4 regions of the Pantoea sp. GW821-FHT03E06 genome follow, and region 3 is predicted to be linked to each of the others. Evidence: predicted binding sites of a transcription regulator. Region 3 holds the regulator's gene; each other region holds the start of a gene.
What was found. The regulator PurR, encoded in region 3, represses purine synthesis genes. The targets are predictions, from matches to a motif close to CANGCAAACGTTTGCNTG.

Region 1 (4,216 bases), 1.1 Mb from region 3:
GTGGCTGAGCCGGAGAGCAACGAAGCCTGACAGGCAACGGAAAGGAATCTTCCTTTCCTCCAATGCACCGTCTACACGAAATCATTCGAGCTGCAGCAAGGCGGCAAGTGAATACATCCCCGGGAGCTTACATCAGTAAGTGACCGGGGTGGATGAACGCAGCCAACGCCGCTGCAGCTTGAAGGATGATGTGTATTAATTAAGAACGGGACACATGGATAATTCTCTTCCTCAAGCCACGTCGCCTTTGGCCACGTGGCTTCATTATCTTGAGCATCTGCACTCGCAGGCCATTGAACTCGGTTTGGATCGTATTCAACGCGTTGCTGAACGCCTCGATCTACTCAAACCCGCTCCTTTTGTCTTCACCGTCGCCGGTACTAACGGTAAAGGCACCACCTGCCGCACCCTGGAAACGCTGTTGTTGGCCGCCGGTTATCGCGTGGGCGTTTACAGCTCGCCGCATCTGGTGCGTTATACCGAACGCGTACGTGTGCAGGGTGTGGAACTGGATGAAGCGCTGCACAGCGCCAGTTTTGCCGCAATTGAAGCCGGGCGCGGTGACATTTCTCTCACCTATTTCGAGTTCGGCACCCTGTCGGCATTCAATCTGTTCCGCGATGCCAATCTCGATGTGGTGATTCTCGAAGTTGGCCTTGGCGGACGCCTTGATGCCACCAATATTGTCGATGCTGATGTCGCAGTAATCACCAGCATTGCGCTGGATCACACCGATTGGCTGGGGCCGGATCGCGAAAGCATCGGCCGCGAAAAAGCCGGCGTGTTCCGTGCAGGCAAACCGGCGATCGTCGGGGAAGACGATATGCCGGGCACCATCGCGGAGGTGGCGACGGAGAAGGGGGCAGTGCTGTTGCAGCGCAATCGCGACTGGCAGTGGCAGCAGACCGGCGAGAGTTGGATGTTGCAGGATGCGCACGGTGAACTGCGCGATTTGCCGTTGCCACAGGTGCCATTACCGAATGCGGCGACTGCGCTTACCGCGCTGCGTGCATCGGGCCTGAACGTCAGTGAAGCGATCATTCGCCAGCATCTGCCACGCGCTATTTTACCCGGTCGTTTTCAGACCGTGAGCGAATCGCCGCGCGTGATTCTCGATGTGGCGCACAATCCTCATGCCGCTTATTATCTGGCTTCACGTCTGGCCGCTGAGCTATTGCGTGGCAAGGTGCATGCGGTGGTCGGTATGCTGCATGACAAAGATATCGCCGGTACGCTGGCCGCGCTGGCGCCACAGGTTGATTGCTGGTACTGCGCGCCGCTTGACGGTCCGCGTGGTGCAACCGCTGATGAGCTCATGGCTCATCTGAAAAATGGAACGTCTTACAGCAACGTTGAGGCAGCCTGGCAAGCGGCGCGTCAGCAGGCGCGTCCTGAAGATGTGATTCTGGTGTGTGGGTCTTTCCACACCGTAGCGCAGGTTATGGAATCGATGGCAGCGGAGAACGGCAGTGGCAAGTAAGTTTCAAAATCGCTTAGTCGGTACGGTCATTTTGGTGGCGATTGGTGTCATCGTCTTGCCTGGCCTGCTAGACGGTAAGAAAAAGCATTACAAAGAAGAGTTCGCCGCTATTCCGCTGGTGCCGAAGCCTGACGACCAGCAGGACAGTGAAATGGTTCCACCGGTGACACAGCCTTTACCGGCACAGCCACCGGAAGGTGCAGGCGCGGTGCAGAACCCGGCGAGCGGCAAAACTGCCACCAGCGGCAGCGCGCAGCCGACGCAGAATACCGAGCCAAGCGTAGTGACGCCGCCACCGGTACATCAGCAGGTGCAACCGAAGCCGGTAGAACAGCCGAAGCCAAAACCGGTCGAGCAGCCGAAACCAAAGCCGGTAGAACAGCCGAAGCCAAAACCGGTGGAGCAACCGAAGCCGAAGCCGGTAGAGCAGCCGAAACCGGTTGAGCAGCCAAAACCGGCAGAAACGCCGAAGCAGAGTGAGACAGCTGCGCCGACGGGGCAGGCGTATGTCGTACAGCTGGGTGCGTTAAAGAACGCCGCGAAAGTGAGCGAGATTGTGGCGCAGCTGCGTCTCTCCGGCTATCGCGCCTTTACCGTTCCGTCATCGCCGGTGCAGGGGCAAATTACCCGCATTTATGTCGGTCCGGATGCTAACAAAGCGAAGCTGCAAGGTTCTCTTAGCGAGCTGCAAAGCATCTCAGGTCTGGGTGGGGTGGTGAAACCTTATAGCGCGCGATAGGGCGCTGATAAGCCGCGCCGATAGCAGAAAAAGGCGCGGCTTTACAAAATTTTTGTAGCGAAGCGCGGAAATAAAATCATTAAATATCAGTATCTTAAATTGCTGATAACACACGGGGCGAGGAAAGTTTTTTTCATCGCCCTTTTTACGGATACAGAACCGGAAAACCCTACGCAAACGTTTTCTTTTTCTGTTAGAATGCGCCCCGAACTGGATGCAGGGGGTGCGATAGCACTGGGCTGGAAGAGTTCATGATCTGGATTGATTACGTCATTATTGCGGTAGTTGGTTTTTCGGCTCTGGTCAGCCTGATTCGTGGGTTTGTCCGTGAAGCCTTATCTCTCGTTACCTGGGGATGCGCGTTTTTTGTCGCCAGTCATTATTACGCCTACCTTGCCGTCTGGTTTACAGGTTTTGACGACGAACTGGTTCGCAACGGCATCGCCATCGCGGTGTTATTCGTGGCCACCCTGATTGTGGGGGCCATCGTGAACTATGTGATCGGCTCGCTGGTTGAGAAAACTGGCTTGTCGGGAACCGACAGGGTGTTGGGGGTCTGTTTCGGGGCGTTGCGTGGCGTGCTGATAGTGTCTGCTATGCTTTTCTTCCTTGATACATTCACCGGCTTTTCCAAAAGCCCGGACTGGCAACAGTCGCAGCTTATTCCCCAGTTCAGTTACATCATCAGGTGGTTTTTTGATTACCTGAAAAGCACGTCGAGTTTTTTACCCCGGTGACACCATCGGGAGTGCGGCTAATGAGGAAATGACAATATGTGCGGTATTGTTGGTATCACCGGTTTTATGCCAGTAAACCAGTCAATCTATGACGCGTTAACGGTGCTTCAGCACCGCGGGCAGGATGCCGCCGGCATTTGTACCATCGATGCTATTAACTGCTTCCGTTTGCGTAAAGCCAACGGTCTGGTAAGCGATGTGTTCGAAGCGCGCCACATGCAGCGTCTGCAGGGCAACATCGGGATTGGCCATGTACGCTACCCTACGGCAGGCAGCTCGAGCGCCTCTGAAGCGCAACCCTTCTACGTGAACTCCCCGTATGGCATAACGTTGGCGCACAACGGTAACCTGACCAACGCGCATGAACTGCGCAAACAGCTGTTCGAAACGGGCCGCCGTCACGTTAATACCACCTCAGATTCCGAAATCCTGCTGAACATTTTCGCGCAGGAGCTGGACCGTTTTCAGCATTACCCGCTGGAAGCCGACAACATTTTTGCTGCGGTGGCGGCAGTGCATCAGCAGGTGCGCGGCGCTTACGCGGTCGTTTCTATGATTATCGGGCACGGTATGGTCGCCTTCCGCGATCCTAACGGTATTCGTCCGCTGGTGCTGGGCAAGCGCGTCATCGCTGATGGCCGCACCGAATATATGGTGGCGTCAGAAAGTGTCGCGCTCGACACGCTGGGCTTCGAGTTCATTCGTGACGTTGCGCCGGGTGAAGCGGTGTACATCACCGAGCAGGGCCAGCTGTCTACCCGCCAGTGTGCAGAAAACCCGAAAACTAATCCTTGCCTGTTCGAGTACGTTTACTTTGCGCGTCCGGATTCATTCCTCGATAAAATCTCGGTGTACAGTGCGCGCGTGCGCATGGGCACCAAGCTGGGTGAGAAAATTGCCCGCGAGTGGGAAGATCTGGACATCGATGTGGTGATTCCCATTCCCGAAACCTCCACCGATATCGCGCTGGAAATCGCGCGCATCCTCGACAAGCCTTATCGCCAGGGATTCGTGAAAAACCGCTACGTTGGCCGTACCTTTATTATGCCGGGCCAGCAGCTGCGCCGCAGCGCGGTGCGCCGTAAGCTCAACGCTAACCGTGCCGAGTTCCGCGATAAAAACGTGTTGCTGGTGGATGATTCCATCGTACGCGGTACCACCTCAGAGCAGATTATCGAGATGGCCCGCGAAGCGGGTGCGAAACGCGTTTACCTCGCTTCTGCGGCACCGGAAATTCGTTTCCCGAACGTCTACGGAATC
Region 2 (4,216 bases), 1.3 Mb from region 3:
GTAACGCTGGAGCCTTGCGTGATGTGCGCCGGTGCGATGGTGCACAGTCGCATCACGCGATTAGTGTTTGGCGCCAAAGATGAGAAAACCGGTGCGGCGGGTTCTTTACTGGACGTTATTGGTCATCCCGGCATGAATCATCAAATCCAGATTGATTGCGGTGTGTTGGCAGACGAGTGTGCCGGGATGCTGAGTGACTTCTTCCGCATGCGTCGCGAGCAAAAGAAAGCGCTGCGACAGGCGCAGCGCAGCGGTTAATTCATCGCAATTTTCGGTTCGACTGCCGGGTAACCGGCGCCTAATTCCGCTTCCAGCGCCGACTGTTGTGCGATGCGCTTCTCTTGCTCCTGCAAATATCCCACCAAACTGATCTGATACTTACGAATATTCTCCACGTAGTTATAAGCTTCGTGGCCGCGTGCGTAACCGTAAGTGGTTTGCGTGTAGTAACGTTTCTGGCTCAGCATTGGCAAGCGCAGCTTCACATCTGCCCAGCTATCCGGGTTGCCGCCCTGTCTCGCCGTCAGCTTACGCACGTCCAGCATGTGCGCGTAGCCCATGTTGTAGGCCGCCAGCGCGAACCAAATGCGCTCATCTTCAGGAATCGTTTCCGGCACCTTTTCCATCATGCGCTTGAGATATTCACTGCCGCCGCGAATACTCTGCTCGGGATCGAGCCGATCGTTCACGTCAAGGCTGTCCGCAGTATTGCGCGTCAACATCATCATGCCGCGCACGCCGGTGGGCGAGGTGGCCTGCGGATTCCAGTGCGACTCCTGATAAGAGATCGCCGCTAACAAGCGCCAATCCATGGTGGCGGAATATTTCTCAAACAGCGGTTTGATATCGGGCAGCGTATTATCAATGGCGCGCAGGAAAGTACGCGTATCTACGTAATCGAAAGTGCCGACGTGACCAAGATACTTCTCTTCCAGCCGCGCCATCGCGCCTTCTTCACCCATTTGGCTATAGAAGTCGAGCATGGCCGCATTCAGACTGTCATCATCGTTACGCGGCAGATACCATGTCACCGGCTCTTCATCCGTCACATCAAATGCCACCGCCAGCTGCGGATGAATGCGTTGCAGCAAGCCAATGGTGACCGAATCACCCACGGTATAATCCAGCTTACCGTCGGCGACGGCTTCAAGCAGCGCTTTCTGCCCTTGATCGGTGGAGATCGCCCAGTCGAGATCGGGATAGCTGTCAGCTTTGGCGGAACGTAAAGTTGACAGATATGCCGAACCGGACTGCACAATCAGGCGGCCTTTAAGATCGCCGAGATTTTTCGGGCGAGGCTTATCAATGCGGTACACCAGCTGCTGCGACACTGAATAGTAGCTCGGGCCACTTTGATAGTGCGCAAGGCGTTCGCTGTTATAGATCAAACCGGCGGCAAGCAAATCCGCTTTACCATCATCCAAATCGTCAAACAGATCGCCAAGGTTAGGACGCACCTCAACTTCCAGTTTCACGCCAAGATAATCGGCGAAGCGCTTCGCCAGCTCGTAATCCATTCCGGCTGGTGCATTGTTAATGGTGTAGTAAGTCAGCGGAGAGTTCACCGTGCTGATGCGCAGCACTCCGCGTGATTTGATCTGTGATAGCGCGTCTTTTCCTCCCCCGTACCACGGGATGGAGGGCCACAGTGCTAGCGCAAGCAGCACGGTGATCAGACCGATAAACAGATAGTTTATTTTTAGGCGTTTCAAATAGTTGTCTCGTAATGGCTCACAGGCCTCTGTCTTTTAAAAGGCAGTATTTATGTTGTTTTAACTCCCAGAGCGACGGGCATTTTGCGCAACAAAAAGAGGCAGGGCAACTTTTATAGCAAGAATTGTGCAAAATTCAGCCAAACGCCAGGTGCCAGAATTTATGCGCAAACGGTTTCGTATCCTGTGCTGTTTCTCTATAATACCGCCCGTTTTCCCCTGTTGCGCCCAATGAAGCGTCGCCCGGCACTTCAAAGACGAGAGATCTTTAATGATGGAAATTCTGCGTGGTTCGCCCGCTCTGTCGGCATTTCGTGTAAACAAACTGCTGACCCGCTTTCAGGACGCTCACCTTCCAGTGAGTGATATTTACGCCGAGTACGTCCATTTTGCCGATGTCAGCGCACCGCTCAGCGCGGATGAACACGCCCGCCTGCAACGCCTGCTGAAATACGGTCCTTCTCTCGCCGAACATGCGCCACAAGGGCGTCTGTTGCTGGTTACGCCGCGTCCCGGCACCATCTCGCCGTGGTCATCGAAAGCCACCGACATCGCACACAACTGCGATCTGCCCCAGGTGTTACGCCTTGAGCGCGGTATGGCTTTCTATGTGCAGGCCCCCGAGCTGACGGAAGCGCAGTGGCAGCAGCTTGCCAGCCTGCTGCATGACCGCATGATGGAAACCGTATTCGCTGACCTCAGCGATGCGCAGCAGCTGTTTGCCCATCATCAGCCGCAGCCGCTGAAAAGCATCGACGTGCTGGGCGCAGGCCGCCGCGCGCTTGAACAGGCCAATACCACGCTGGGCCTGGCGCTGGCCGATGATGAGATCGATTACCTGCTTGATGCCTTTACTAAGCTGGGGCGTAATCCTAACGACATTGAGCTCTACATGTTTGCGCAGGCAAACTCCGAACACTGCCGTCACAAGATCTTCAACGCCGACTGGATTATTGATGGCGAAAAGCAGCCGAAATCGCTGTTTAAAATGATCAAAAACACCTTTGAACATAACCCTGAGCACGTGCTGTCGGCCTATAAAGACAATGCCGCGGTGATGGAAGGTTCTGAGGTTGGTCGCTTCTACGCGGATGCGCAGCAGGGCGAATATCAATTCCATCAGGAAGAAGCGCACATCCTGATGAAAGTCGAAACCCATAATCATCCAACTGCCATTTCGCCATGGCCGGGTGCCGCGACCGGTTCCGGTGGCGAAATCCGCGATGAAGGCGCAACCGGCCGTGGCGCGAAACCAAAAGCCGGACTGGTCGGTTTTTCGGTTTCGAACCTGCGCATTCCAGGCTTCGAACAGCCGTGGGAAGAGGATTTCGGTAAGCCGGATCGCATTGTCACTGCGCTGGACATCATGACCGAAGGCCCGCTGGGCGGCGCGGCATTCAACAACGAATTTGGTCGTCCGGCCCTTAACGGCTACTTCCGTACCTATGAAGAGCGCGTTAACAGCCACAATGGCGTAGAACTGCGCGGCTACCACAAGCCAATCATGCTGGCGGGCGGTATCGGTAACATCCGTGCCGATCACGTACAGAAGGGCGAGATTGTGGTGGGCGCCAAGCTGATCGTGCTGGGCGGTCCGGCCATGAACATCGGTTTGGGCGGCGGTGCGGCTTCTTCGATGGCTTCAGGCCAGTCAGATGCCGATCTTGATTTTGCTTCGGTACAGCGCGACAACCCGGAAATGGAGCGCCGCTGCCAGGAAGTCATTGACCGTTGTTGGCAGCTAGGGGAAGCCAACCCGATTCTGTTTATCCACGACGTCGGCGCGGGCGGTCTCTCGAACGCGATGCCAGAGCTGGTCAGCGATGGTAACCGCGGCGGCAACTTTAACCTGCGCGACATCCTCAGTGATGAGCCAGGCATGAGCCCGCTGGAAGTGTGGTGTAACGAATCGCAGGAGCGTTATGTGCTGGCGGTGGCGCCAGAGAAGCTGGCGCTGTTCGATGAGCTGTGCCAGCGTGAGCGCGCGCCGTATGCGGTGATCGGTGAAGCCACCGAAGAGCTGCATCTGAACCTCGCTGACAGCCATTTCGACAATAAGCCAATCGACATGCCGCTCGACGTGCTGCTGGGCAAAACGCCGAAGATGACGCGCGATGTTGCCAGCCAGCAAGCCAAAGGCGATGCGCTGCAGCGTGAGGGTATTACGATTGCTGATGCGGTGCATCGTGTGCTGCATTTGCCAACCGTGGCGGAAAAAACCTTCCTGATCACCATCGGCGATCGCAGCGTAACCGGCATGGTCGCGCGCGATCAGATGGTGGGTCCATGGCAGATCCCCGTTGCCAACTGCGCCGTCACCACCGCCAGCCTCGATAGCTATCATGGTGAAGCATTCTCCCTTGGTGAACGTGCACCGGTCGCGCTGCTCGACTTCGCGGCTTCCGGTCGCCTGGCGGTAGGCGAAGCGCTGACCAACATCGCAGCCACCTCAATTGGTTCACTGCAACGCGTCAAGCTATCTGCGAACTGGATGGCCGCAGCCG
Region 3 (4,216 bases):
TGAAAACGGGATTTTACGTTAGCGTCGGGGAATCGCCATGTTTGTTAAGTTGGGCCGCCACAAATAACATTTTCATATCATTAATAGGCATGACTAAATTAATAATTAGCAATAGTTTCGCTGCGTTAACCAGCTGAATTAGTTCATTTTTGCGACAGAATCAATCTGGTAACAGTTTAATAGAAAAAGGCCTTACCTTTTGGAAAAAAAGTGGATTAGAATTGCCTCGGCGCTGATCGTTTGATCAGATTACTCTCACTCTGCCGCAGTCTGTTTGTTTCCAGCCTGCTGAACCTATAACCGGATTATGCGTTTACTGATTACGCTTTTCATACTGGCTTTTGCCCAACTGTTCTTTAACGTGGCCTCTGCGTCTCCGCATGCGCCGGTTAATGCCAGCTCGCAAAAAGCAGAGAAAAAGAGCGCACGTGAAGACGAGCGCCGCAAACGACGTCCGGTGAAAACCACTACGAAAAAATCGCGGCTGCCTGCCGTCCAAAAACTCAAAATTAAAAAACTGGCAAAGCCAGAAATCGCACTAACTAAAACCAGCCGCAAAAAATCCCTGCTAAAACCCACGACGAAGAAATATGGTCATCAACGACAGATAAAAAAAGCCGCAGACGTCGACGTTGATGATGAAGCATTGCCGCTCACCGGCATCAAAATGAGCAAGGCGCATCGCCAGCGTTATCAAAAGGCGCGTGAAACTGCGATGACAAAATTAATGGGCCAGCTCGGCAAACCTTATCAATGGGGCGGCACCTCCCCGCATACCGGCTTCGACTGCAGCGGCCTGGTGTGGTACGCCTATAAAGATTTGGTGAAGTTCAAGTTCCCGCGCACCGCCAATGAGATGTATCACCTGCGCGATGCTGCACCAATTAAGCGTGAAATGCTGGAAAAAGGTGATTTGGTGTTCTTCCGCATCAATAATCGTGGCACTGCCGATCATGTTGGCGTGTATCTTGGTAATGGCAAATTCATTCAGTCGCCGCGTACCGGCAAAGATATTCAGATTAGCGCGTTGGGTGAGGATTACTGGCAGAAACACTATGTTGGGGCGCGTCGTATGATGACGCCGAAAACCATTCGTTAGTTGTTGCGCAACGCGCAGAAAAAAGCCGGACGCTGCATTGAGCTGCTCCGGCTTTTTTTATTAATGCATGATTGCAGTAAAGCTAAAGGCAATAATCATTAACAGAGCACCAACGGTTGTCATTAGCGCCAGCTTCAAATCCGTACTCATTACTCCTCCTTAGTCACACATTTCTTAGGGTTAAACCGATTTTCGCACAGCGATGGGCAAAAATCTCGTGTTATCCGCCCGGGCTTGCTAGAATCGCCGCCTTTCGTTGCGCAACACATTTTGTGCAGGGTGTGTTTACAGCGCGATAAAGTGATTTTGTCTGCTAAACCACACCGTTTTGCCCCTTATTTTGGGCGATAAAAGCATTAGCAGACGCAAACGTTTAACAATATACTTATCAGTAAGTTGCGATAAGCCCAGGAGTACCATTTTCATGGCAACAATTAAAGATGTGGCAAAACGCGCGGGTGTTTCGACCACCACGGTTTCGCATGTCATCAACAAAACGCGTTTCGTAGCAGAAGAGACGCGTAACGCCGTATGGGAAGCGATCAAAGCATTGCACTACTCGCCAAGCGCCGTGGCGCGTAGCCTGAAAGTCAATCACACCAAAACGTTGGGCCTGCTGGCGACCTCCAGTGAAGCGCCTTATTTTGCCGAAATTATTGAAGCGGTAGAAAATCACTGCTTCGATCGCGGCTATACGTTGATTCTGGGTAACGCGCATAACGACTTACAAAAGCAGCGCGCTTATCTCTCCATGATGGCGCAGAAGCGTGTCGATGGATTGCTCGTGATGTGTTCAGAATATCCCGATGATTTGCTGCAAATGCTTGAAGAAAATCGCAATATTCCGATGGTTGTTATGGATTGGGGTGCTTCGCGCGGCGATTTTACCGATACCGTGCAGGATAATGCATTCCAGGGTGGCTATCTCGCTGGTCGATATCTGATTGAACGTGGTCACCGCGACATTGGCGCAATTCCTGGCCAATTGGAGCGCAATACCGGCGGCGGACGTCATGCCGGTTTCCTTCAGGCGATGAATGAAGCGGGCATCACTGTGCGCCCGGAATGGATCGTTCAGGGCGACTTTGAACCGGAATCGGGTTATCAGGCGATGCAGCAAATCCTTAATCAGAAACAGCGCCCCACCGCCGTGTTCTGCGGTGGTGACATTATGGCGATGGGCGCAATTTGCGCAGCAGATGAAATGGGTTTGCGCGTGCCGCAGGATATCTCAGTGATTGGCTATGATAACGTGCGCAACGCGCGTTATTTCACGCCCGCCCTGACCACCGTGCATCAGCCTAAAGCCGAATTAGGTGAAAAAGCTTTGGAGATGCTGCTCGATCGCATCACCAGCAAGCGCGAAGAGCCACAAACCATTGAGGTTCAACCCACGCTGATTGAGCGCCGCTCCGTGGCAGACGGGCCATTCCGCGACTATCGTCGCTAGTGTGTCACTTCACTGAGCCATTCGTGGTTCAGCGTTTCGGCATCCCCGAGATAGGCTAATAGCCAATCCAGCGCCGGCGACGCGCGCTGTTCTGACCAGCTAACGCAGCAGGGGCTGTCTGGAAAGGCCTGCGGCAATTGCAGCTCCACCAACGCATGGTTATCCAGCAGCGGTCGGGCTAAATGGCCCGGCACCATCCCAACGCACAATCCTGCCTGCAAGCAGTCGAGCCCGGTTTCCCATTCTGGCACCACCAGGCGCCGCTGATTATCGAGCGTCCATGTCATGCGGCGCGGCAACGCTCGCGAGGTATCTTCCAGCACCAGCGAAGGCCATGCCCGCAGAGTTTCATCATCCAGTTCAACGCTACTGACTAAAGGATGATGAGGACTCACGACACAGCGCCAGTTAAGCGCCCCCATATCCTGAAAAGCAAAACGTCCCCCAACCGGAATTGCCTGGGTGGCGCCAATCGCGACATCAACGCGTCCATCGGCTAACGCGTCCCAGACGCCATTAAACACTTCATAACTGATGATCAACTCCATGTCCGGGAAATGGCGATAGAAGTCCTTCACTAATTGCCGCGTACGCTGCGGTTTTACAATACAGTCAATGGCGATGCTCAACTCACCGCGCCAGCCATTGGCCAGCTGCTGACACTGCCTGCGGGTGGCGAGCATTTTTTTGATAACAGATCGTCCTTCACGCACAAAATGCTCACCTGCCGGTGTCATTACCACTTCCCGATGCTGGCGCTCAAAGAGCGGTACCGCCAGCCAGGTTTCCAGTTGGCGTACGGTATAGCTGATGGCAGAAGGCACACGGTGCAACTCCTGCGCCGCGGCGCTGAAGCTGCCGGTTCGCGCTACGGCATCTACCACTTCAAGCGCGTATTCTGACCACATGAATTCACCTTCAAAAAATTTAACAGCACTGTGCAAATATTAGCGTTTCACAAAGCGTGTTGCATCCTTTTACACTCCCCCGCGTTCAACCTGCCCATAAGAGAAATAACATGTTGTCGTCTAAAGCATTTATGCCCTACCTTGCCGTGCTCAGCATGCTCGGCTTTCTTGCCACGGATATGTATTTACCCGCCTTTGGCGATATGCAACGTGATTTTGCCACTGCACCGGGCACCATCAGTGCCAGCCTGAGTCTGTTCCTTGCCGGCTTTGCTTGTGCGCAGGTCTTTTGGGGACCGCTATCAGATCGCTACGGTCGTAAACCTATTCTGCTGGCGGGCTTAGCCATCTTTGCACTTGGCTGTCTTGGTATGCTTTGGGTGACCGATGTACGCCTGATGCTGGCGTTACGTTTTGTGCAGGCGATTGGGGTATGTGCTGCAGCGGTGAGCTGGCAGGCATTGGTCGTTGATCGCTATCCAAAAGCACAGGCTCATAAAGTTTTTGCCACGATTATGCCGCTGGTCGCCTTGTCACCGGCGCTCGCTCCGCTGCTGGGAGCCTGGCTAATCAGTCACTTCCACTGGCGCAGCATCTTTATCACCCTCACGCTTGTCGCAGTGGTATTGCTGGTTGGCACGCTGCGGTTAACCTCGCCGAAACGCGAAAACGTCGCTAAGAGCACCCAGCCCGGCTGGCTAACTTTACTTAGTACGCGAGTGTATAGTGGTAACGTCTTGATTTATTCAGCCTGCTCCG
Region 4 (4,216 bases), 1.6 Mb from region 3:
AGATATCGATGCGGCAAACCTGAGTACGCAGCCGGAGTACGACTACACCAAAGAGGGTAAGTCAGTACTGAAAGGTTATCGTGCTGAGCGTCAGGTCCAGGTGACGTTGCGTAAGCTAGATAAGCTGAACGAACTGCTGGATGGTGCGCTGAAATCGGGCCTGAATGAGATCCGTTCAGTGGAGTTGGGCGTGGCGAATCCGGACAGCTATAAAGAGCAGGCGCGTAAAGTGGCAATCGCCAATGCGACGCAGCAGGCAAATGCGCTGGCAGAAGGTTTCAACGCAAAATTGGGTTCGGTGTACAGCATCCGTTATCACGTTGCTAACTACCAGCCAATGCCGATGGCGCGCATGTATAAAGCCGCCGCCGCACCCGCAGACACCACCGCGCAGCAAACTTACGAGCAGCAAAGCATTCACTTCGACGATCAGGTGGATGTAGTATTCGAAATCAAACCGAATACGCCGTAACGCTTGATATCAGGTCGCCATTTATGGCGACCTGAACATTACACCGGCGAAACATCCTGACGCAGCACGCGATGGCCATGCGCGATCAGCGCATCTGTTACGCTGCGCATCAAGCGACTTTCCGGAGCAAAACGGTGCCAATACAGCATCCGACGCTGGTACAAGCCCGGCGTTAAATCCACCAGCTCACCTTGCGCCAGCTCGCGCTCAATTTGCAGATGCGGAATCATACAGCACACGGAACCCTGGCGGGCTAACTGCACAAAGGCTTCTGATGAGTTAACGATGTGGCAGGGCACGCTGCCCGGCGACAGGTCAAAGTTCTGCTGTAAAAATGCCTGATGCATATCATCCAGATGGTCGAATGCCACCGCCGGCGCTTTCAGTAACGCCGAGCGCGTAACGCCGTTTGGGAAATAGCGTGCGGCAAATTCTGGCGATGCGCAGAACAGATAATCCAATGCGCCCAGTTGATCCACCAAACAGCTTGGTAGCGGTTGCGGCTGAATACTCACTGCACCAACCACTTCACCGCGACGCAGACGTTCCTGGGTGCGGGTTTCATCTTCCACCTGCAAATTCAGACGCACAGGCGAATCGGCCAGCACATCTTTTAGCGCCGGCAGCAGCCAGGTTGCCAGACTGTCGGCGTTGACCGCCAGCGACAGCAGCAGTGGCGTTGTTCCGCCGTTATCGTCACCTAGCCACTCCTCTTCCAGTAGCTCAACCTGATGCAATAACGCCAGCAATTTTTGTCCCTGCTCGGTGGGACGCGGCGGTACGGTACGCACCAGCAGCGGCTGACCGAATAAATTCTCCAGCTGTTTAATACGCTGAGAAACCGCAGATTGCGTAATACAAAGTTTTTGTGCCGCGCGCTCAAAGCCGCGCTCACGAATCACAGCATCCAGCGCCTGAAGCGTTCGATAATCCGGGCGTTTCATTGTTGTTCTCTCTCGTTCAGGTGGACATTACTATGCCATAAAACTGTCAAATTGTGCTGCGGCGCTTTTTTGCGGGCTGGCTTCCAAAGACGTAAATCGGCGGTTTAACAGTCGCGCTTTTTTACGACGCCTTGTTTTATACTACGCACACTTCGATGTCGCACAGGTTTTAAACATACCATGACCCAGGATGAACTGAAAAAAGCGGTAGGTTGGGCAGCGCTAAAATACGTAGAGCCGGGCACGATTGTCGGTGTTGGTACAGGTTCAACCGCAGCGCATTTCATTGATGCGCTCGGCACCATCAAGAATCAGATTGAAGGCGCGGTTTCCAGCTCGGAAGCCTCAACCGAGAAACTGAAAGCCTTAGGCATCCATGTCTTCGATCTTAACGAGATTGATGAGCTGTCGGTTTACGTAGATGGTGCTGATGAAATCAACCCGCAGATGCAGATGATCAAAGGCGGTGGCGCCGCGCTAACCCGCGAGAAAATCGTCGCCGCAGTGGCGAAGAAATTTATCTGTATTGCGGATGCGTCGAAAGAAGTTGATGTACTGGGCCACTTCCCGCTGCCGGTTGAGGTCATTCCCATGGCGCGTTCCTTTGTGGCACGTGAACTGGTGAAGCTGGGCGGCTTGCCCGAGTATCGTCAGAACGTTATCACCGATAACGGCAACATTATTCTCGACGTACATAATCTGCGTATTCTTAATCCCATCGAGCTGGAAAAAACCATTAACGCGCTGCCAGGCGTGGTGACGGTTGGCCTGTTTGCCGCGCGCGGTGCCGATGTTGCGCTGATTGGCAGCGCTGAAGGCGTGAAAACCATCGTAAAATGATCTGTCCGGCGCAGGCAGTGCGCCGGTTATTTCCATGCGCAAAACATCTTTTCTCGCCAGGCTGAAATTTGGTGACTTATGTCACAAAAGGTTCATCAGCAGCAGGTTCGTACTCTGTCCTATAGAGATGCCATGATTTTGTACGGCTTTGTGCTGTCTACGCATGGGCGCGTGCTGGTCGCCAGGCAATCGTTTGTATTGCTGCGCACGAAATATTTGATATTTTGACAGAAGGCTACCTTATGGTAGTCCTCGTTGAATTCTGAATAGGGTCGGGAAATGGCAAAGGTATCACTGGAAAAAGACAAGATTAAGTTCCTGCTGGTGGAAGGCGTTCACCAGAGTGCGCTGGAAAACCTGCGTGCAGCAGGCTATACCAACATCGAGTTTCACAAAGGGGCGCTGGATGCGGAGTCGCTGAAATCCTCCATCCGCGATGCGCACTTCATTGGTATCCGTTCCCGCACCCAACTGACTGAAGAGATCTTTGCTGCCGCTGAAAAGCTGGTGGCTGTCGGCTGCTTCTGTATCGGTACTAATCAGGTTGATCTTGGCGCTGCGGCGAAACGCGGCGTACCGGTGTTCAACGCACCGTTCTCGAATACCCGTTCGGTTGCTGAGCTGGTGATTGGCGAAATGCTGCTGATGCTGCGCGGTATTCCGGAGGCGAACGCCAAAGCACACCGTGGTATCTGGAATAAAGTCGCTAACGGTTCCTACGAAGCGCGTGGCAAAAAACTGGGTATCATCGGCTATGGCCATATCGGCATGCAGCTGGGTGTGCTGGCCGAGAGCCTGGGTATGCACGTGTTCTTCTACGATATCGAAAGCAAACTGCCGCTGGGTAACGCTACGCAGGTTCGCCATCTCTCTGACTTGCTCAACATGAGCGATGTGGTCAGCCTGCACGTGCCAGAAACGCCATCAACGCAAAATATGATGGGTGCTGAAGAGCTAGCGCTAATGAAGCCCGGCTCGCTGCTGATCAACGCCGCGCGCGGAACCGTGATTGATATTCCCGCGTTGTGTAATGCGCTGGCAAACAAGCATCTGGCCGGTGCCGCTATTGATGTCTTCCCGGTTGAACCTGCTACCAACAGCGATCCTTTCAACTCTCCGCTGTGCGAGTTCGACAATGTGATTTTGACGCCGCACATTGGTGGTTCAACCCAGGAAGCGCAGGAAAATATCGGCTTAGAAGTGTCTGGCAAGCTGGCAAAGTACTCTGACAATGGATCTACTTTGTCTGCAGTTAACTTCCCGGAAGTGTCATTGCCGATGCACGCAGCCAGCGCCAGCCGTCTGCTGCACATCCATGAAAACCGTCCGGGTGTATTGACGGCTATCAACCAGATTTTTGCTGAGCAGGGCATCAACATTGCTGCGCAGTATCTGCAAACCACGCCGATAATGGGCTACGTGGTCATTGATATTGATGCGTCAGAAGATGTGGCGGATAAAGCGCTACAGGCGATGAAGGCCATTCCAGGCACCATTCGCGCTCGTCTGTTGTACTGATCGAACAGGGCGCCGCTGGCGCCCTTTGTTTTTTCTGCTTACGCTTCCCATTGCCACAGTTTAGATGGCGTCAATATTGCTGGCAGCGGGACATCCCATGCCGCGACGGGGAGTGCATCCACGCGCTGGCAATCATGCGCAATGCCCACCGGAAGAAAACCATGCTGCTGCCAGTTTTGCAGCGTGCGATCGTAGAATCCACCGCCCATCCCCAAACGTTGTCCCTGGTGGTCAAACGCCACCAGCGGCACCAGCATTACATCTAATTGGTCCAGCGTGGCCAGTTGCGTGATATCTAACGGCGGTTCCGGAATGCGCAGTTTATTAGGCGTAAGGGTGGTTTCAGGCGTGTAGCGAATAAACAGCAGATTGCCTGGCGAGAAAGGGTGCAGCACCGGCAGATAAACCTGCTTTTTTTGCTGCCACAGTTTGGCGATCAGCG

Region 1: cvpA (colicin V production protein) is a predicted target of PurR. The motif match lies at 2,390-2,407, and genes of this name have one in related genera.
Region 2: purL (phosphoribosylformylglycinamidine synthase) is a predicted target of PurR. The motif match lies at 1,877-1,894, and genes of this name have one in related genera.
Region 4: serA (phosphoglycerate dehydrogenase) is a predicted target of PurR. The motif match lies at 2,439-2,456, and genes of this name have one in related genera.

What each region holds. Positions count from the first base shown of each region.
Region 1 is NZ_JBWKUG010000001.1:2,876,967-2,881,182, reverse strand. It holds gene accD (acetyl-CoA carboxylase, carboxyltransferase subunit beta) at 1-30, shown strand, start outside; gene folC (bifunctional tetrahydrofolate synthase/dihydrofolate synthase) at 215-1,480, shown strand; gene dedD (cell division protein DedD) at 1,470-2,219, shown strand; gene cvpA (colicin V production protein) at 2,471-2,956, shown strand; gene purF (amidophosphoribosyltransferase) at 2,993-4,216, shown strand, end outside.
Region 2 is NZ_JBWKUG010000001.1:3,083,253-3,087,468, reverse strand. It holds gene tadA (tRNA adenosine(34) deaminase TadA) at 1-258, shown strand, start outside; gene mltF (membrane-bound lytic murein transglycosylase MltF) at 255-1,712, opposite strand; gene purL (phosphoribosylformylglycinamidine synthase) at 1,984-4,216, shown strand, end outside.
Region 3 is NZ_JBWKUG010000001.1:1,791,967-1,796,182, reverse strand. It holds gene AC07WB_RS08365 (C40 family peptidase) at 308-1,099, shown strand; gene cydH (cytochrome bd-I oxidase subunit CydH) at 1,160-1,249, opposite strand; gene purR (HTH-type transcriptional repressor PurR) at 1,524-2,549, shown strand; gene punR (DNA-binding transcriptional activator PunR) at 2,546-3,457, opposite strand; gene punC (purine nucleoside transporter PunC) at 3,568-4,216, shown strand, end outside.
Region 4 is NZ_JBWKUG010000001.1:3,351,048-3,355,263, reverse strand. It holds gene AC07WB_RS15630 (oxidative stress defense protein) at 1-472, shown strand, start outside; gene AC07WB_RS15625 (LysR family transcriptional regulator ArgP) at 511-1,416, opposite strand; gene rpiA (ribose-5-phosphate isomerase RpiA) at 1,597-2,256, shown strand; gene serA (phosphoglycerate dehydrogenase) at 2,536-3,774, shown strand; gene AC07WB_RS15610 (5-formyltetrahydrofolate cyclo-ligase) at 3,813-4,216, opposite strand, start outside.